Regions from separate parts of the Parafrankia sp. BMG5.11 genome, predicted to be linked through region 2. Evidence: riboswitches for the same ligand, from Rfam matches in the RefSeq annotation. Region 2 holds a riboswitch; the other holds the start of a gene.
The links. Region 2 has a riboswitch for glycine ahead of gcvP (aminomethyl-transferring glycine dehydrogenase). Riboswitches for the same ligand answer to the same signal wherever they lie in the genome.
Positions count from the first base shown of each region.

Region 1: it holds a riboswitch for glycine, as region 2 does, so the genes downstream of both, gcvT (glycine cleavage system aminomethyltransferase GcvT) here and gcvP (aminomethyl-transferring glycine dehydrogenase) in region 2, are expected to answer to the same signal.

Region 1 is NZ_SJXI01000015.1:28,766-31,156, reverse strand. It holds gene gcvH (glycine cleavage system protein GcvH) at 1-33, opposite strand, end outside; gene gcvT (glycine cleavage system aminomethyltransferase GcvT) at 30-1,205, opposite strand; glycine riboswitch at 1,375-1,478, opposite strand; gene metH (methionine synthase) at 1,530-2,391, opposite strand, start outside.
Region 2 is NZ_SJXI01000088.1:27,839-30,229, forward strand. It holds gene gcvP (aminomethyl-transferring glycine dehydrogenase) at 1-954, opposite strand, end outside; glycine riboswitch at 1,041-1,154, opposite strand; glycine riboswitch at 1,158-1,252, opposite strand; gene E0504_RS42265 (ChaB family protein) at 1,686-2,093, shown strand; gene E0504_RS42270 (hypothetical protein) at 2,192-2,391, opposite strand, start outside.

The sequences.
Region 1 (2,391 bases), on a different contig from region 2:
CCATTCGTGGTCTTGCGTGAAATAACGGGTCATTTCGATGCTCCGGTCGCCTGATTGCGGGGTTGGCGGTGATAGCGGTGGGGAATGAACGGCATCGTCTCCACCGTCAGCGGAACGCGCTTGCCGCGCACCTCGGCCTCCATAGGAGTGCCAGGCGCGGAGTATTGGGTATCGACGTACCCTATCGCGATCGGCGCACCCACGCTGGGCGCGAAGCCGCCAGAGGTAATGCGGCCGATCAGCGCTTCGTCAGAATAAATCGACGCGCCTTCGCGTACGGGCATGCGCCCCTCCACCGTAAAGCCGACCAGCTTGCGCGGGGCACCATCGGTCAGGGCGCGAAGGATCCGGTCGGCGCCGTGAAAGCCGCCCTGTTCGCGGCGGCGTTTTGAAATCGCGAACGCGGCGCTGCCTTCAACCGGGTCGATGTTCTCGTCGAGGTCATGGCCATAGAGCGGCAAGCCTGCTTCCAGCCGGAGCGAATCGCGCGCGCCCAGGCCGACGGGTCGCACCCGATCATCCGCACACAGCGTATCAGCCAGCTCAGCCAGGCGTTCGGCCGGGAACGACAGCTCGAAGCCATCCTCGCCGGTATAACCGCCCCGCCCAATGCCGAGTTGCTCGCCGCGCCATTCGACCGAGGTGCCCTGCATGAAGTACAGGCCATCCGCTGCGCCGGGGGCGATTGCCTCGAGCACTGCAGCCGCCTCAGGCCCCTGAAGCGCAAGCAGGCCGCGTTCGTCGAGATGCGTCAGGGTGATCTCGTCAGGCAGATGCTCGCGCAAGAAAGCGATGTCGTCCCACTTCGTCGCGCCATTGACGACAATGTAAAAGCGCGGCGTCTCGCCTCCCGGCGGCGTGACGTTGGTCACCATCAGGTCATCGAGAATGCCGCCATCCTCGGCCAGCAATAGCGAATACCGGATCCGTCCGGGCTTGAGCGCCGAGATATCACCGGGGAGAATGACCTCGAGCGCTTCGGCCGCGCCTTCCCCCTCGACGATCAACTGGCCCATGTGGCTGACATCGAACAGGCCGGCATGCTCACGGGTCCAGAGATGTTCGGCCATGATCCCACCCTGGGGACCGGCGTACTGGATCGGCATCTCGTACCCGGCGAAAGGCACCATCCGCGCACCGCGCGCGCGGTGCCACGCGTCCAGCGGCAGCGCCTCGATCTCGATGGGTTCTTCGCTCTCGCTCACGCGCACACTCCGACAGCGCGGCCGATGGCCGGCAAGGCCATCTCGAAACCGCTGCCCCCTCTGTCGGGAAACCTGAGAGTTTGGCCGGCGCCTTGCGGCACGCAGCTTACACCGTCGGTGGCCGCGCCCCCGGATTATCGGGCGACGAGGCGCTTTCCAGAGTGCCGCATGGCCCGCCACGGTCCGGTTGCCTGAGAGTTTCCGGGGCGGTTGCTCCTTCGGCGGCCCCGCCCCTGACAAGCAGACGGCGGGACGCTCTCCCATGGCGGACGCCGGAATCGCTTCCGAACGACAACTCTGCCCTGCGCGAGTCCGCTGGCGCGGTCAATCGAGATTGGGGCGCAGCCAACGTTCGGCGGTCGCGATATCCACGCCCCGCCGCCGGGCATAGTCTTCCAGCTGGTCGCGGCCGATCCGCGCGACCCCGAAATACTCGCTTTCGGGATGGCCGAAGTAAAACCCGCTAACCGCGGATGTCGGATACATGGCGTAGTTCTCGGTCAACGTCAGTCCGGCCGTGTTGCCCGCATCCAGCAATCCGAACAGCGTCGGCTTCAGGCTGTGATCGGGGCAGGCAGGATAGCCGGGCGCCGGGCGGATGCCGCGATATTCCTCGCGGATCAGCGCCTGGTTGGTCAGTTGCTCGTCAGGAGCGTAACCCCACAGATCAGTGCGCACGTGGCGGTGAAGGCTTTCGGCAAAGGCTTCCGCCAGCCGGTCGGCCAGCGCCTTCAGCAGAATGTCAGAGTAATCGTCCTTGTCGGCGCGGAAACGTTCTGAATGCGGCTCGATCCCGTGGATGCCGACAGCGAACCCGCCAATCCAGTCGCCCGACGGGTCGATGAAGTCGGCCAGGCACATGTTCGCCCGGTCGCGGCTTTTCTTCACCTGCTGGCGCAGGAACGGCAGCGTGACGTGCCGCTCCTCCTCCACCAGGTGGATCGTCACGTCGTCGCCATCGCGGGCGCACGGCCACAGGCCAGCGACCCCTTTGGCGGTCAGCCATTTCTCGCCGATGATCCGGTCGAGCATCGCGTCGGCGTCGGCCTTCAGGCTGCGAGCGGTGTCGCCGACCACGGCATCGTCCAGGATCGATGGATACGTGCCATGCAGTTCCCACGCGCGGAAGAACGGGGTCCAGTCGATGATCTCGCGCAAGTCTTCCAGCGGCCAGTCGGCGAAGGAA
Region 2 (2,391 bases):
CTCCCCACCGGCCCCCGGGTACGACAGCAGCACGCCGAAGGCGTCCCCGAGCACGTCGGACGGCACTACCGAAGGCACCTCGGACGGTGCCGACGGCGCGGCGGACTGCGCGGGAGCGGCCGGTCCGGCGGCCGGCCGCTCACCCGGGGCCGGCGACGGACGTCCGGTGAGCCCGTCGCGGAGGTCGACGACGAGCACGGTGATGCCGAGCGCCTCCGCCCGGGTCCGGACCACCGCGATGGTCTGCGGCAGCGTGTCGGCGTCGATCACGAAGGTCGAGCGGCGGCCCCGGGCGGCCCGGTGGGCGATCTGCATGGCCTCCGCCGCCGCCGTCGGCTCGTCCAGCAGCGAGGCGCCGGCCACGGCGAGGCCGGTCAGATCCGTGATCACCGTCTGGAAGTTCAGCAGGGCCTCGAGCCGCCCCTGGGAGATCTCCGGCTGGTACGGCGTGTACGCCGTGTACCAGGCCGGGTTCTCCAGGACGTTGCGCTGGATCACCCCGGGCATGACCGCCGGGTGGAAGCCCAGACCGATCATGGAGGTGACCCGCCGGTTGTACCCGGCCAGCCCGCGCAGCTCCGCGAGCACCTCGGTCTCGTCGACGGCCGGGGGCAGGTCCAGCTCGGTGTCCCGGATGGCCGCCGGCACCGCCGCGTCGGTCAGCCCCGTCAGCGAGCCCAGCCCCAGCAGGTCGAGCATCGCCCGGCGGTCGGCCTGGTCCGGGCCGACGTGCCGGTCGGTGAACCTCGGGACGAACCCGGCCGGCAGCCCCGGCCCGGCGGTGTCCGGTCGCGCGGATCCGGTGGACTCCGGTCGCGGCGGGGCCTGGCGGGCCTGCGTGTCGCCGCCGTTCCCGGACGCCGCCTCGGCGGCAATCCCCCTGGCCGCGTCCGTCGCCACGGCGGGTGCCGCGGTGTCGGAAATCGGTGTCTGTGTGGTGGTCTCGATGGTCATCGCGCGCTCCGGAGGTCGAGCAACGCCGGAGGCACCCCCGCGATCGGTGGTCACGGCGGCGCTCCCGCGTCGCGGCGGGCCTCCCCCTCTGTCATGGGCCTGAGAGCTTCGCCGGCCTGCCATGCCACCCGGAGCCTCCCGAGAGACGCGGCGGCCGGCTTGCACCGTCGGCGGGACGCTTGCGCGTCCGCTTTTCAGAGTCGCCTGACCCGGCGGTCTTGGGCCTGAGAGTTTGCGGGGAGTTCTTGCTCCTTCGGCGCCCCGGGCCACGGCCCGGAGCTCTCCCGCACGGGTGTGAGCGGCGCGATGTGAAGTTGTCAGCCCGCGGCGAGCGGGCCGTCCTGAGGCCAGGCTAATCGGCCTCGGTCCCGGCGGCCAACGATCCCGGCGATCTCGAAACAGGCACGAAACACGATGTCGACCAGGCTGAGAACTGCCTCACACCCGGGGCGTCGGTGCCTCGCGGCGGCGGTTCCCGTGCCTCGCGGCCACCGCCGTACCGCCGTACCGCCGTGCGGTTCACGCGCCGTGACCGGGGAAGTGTCCTCGAGGCGGCGTCCAGGGCCGCGGGCGGCCGGAAGCCATGGCCGCGACAGGGCCCGAGGACGGTCGGGCAAAGGGGCCGGCGGGGCGGCCGGCCGGCGAAGGAGGGAAACGGGATGGCCCGAGGGATCAGGTCCAGGAAGTCCTCCAGGAACGGCGGGAGCGCGAAGCGGGCGAAGACGGCGCGTATGCGCACGGACGTCCCCTCCACCGTCGCCCGTTCCGACGACAAGGCCGTGCGTACATGGAAGGAGACCCACGACTCGGCGGTCGAGAGCTACGGCGAGGGTGAGCGTGCGCACCGCACGGCGTTCGCAGCGCTCAAGCACACACACGAGAAGGTCGGGGACAACTGGGCCCCCAAGGAGGGCGGCCGCCGCGGGCCCTCCGACGAGCAGGCCGCGCGCCCCACCGACAAGGCACTTTCCGACCCGCTTCCCACCGCCGAAGGCGTGGACGAGAAGGCGTCCGTGAAGCACCTGCGGGAAATCGCCCGGCAGCTCGACATACCGGGCCGCTCGACGATGAACAAGGCCGACCTGATCGAAGCCGTCAGGAAGGCGAACCGGCGGGCCACCGCGGCCGCCCGCGGCTGACTCCCGGCCCCCGGCGGAAAACACCGCCGGGGGCCGCCCGCCGGGCCGCCGCCTGCCGGTCAATACCTCCGGCGGCGGTCACTCCGGGGCTCCGGCGGTCACTCCGGCTGTTTCGCGTCGCGGAACTTCGCCGCCTCGACGTCGCTGCGCGCGCCACCGCGCTCCCCCTCGAAGAACGACTCGGCAAGGCGGTCGTGTGAGGTCTGGTCCGTCACCTGGCGGGCCATCTCCTCGTCGGAGAGCCCCTGGCCGGCCGGCGCGGTGTGGGTGGCGGTGTAGGTGGCGGCACGGGCACGCG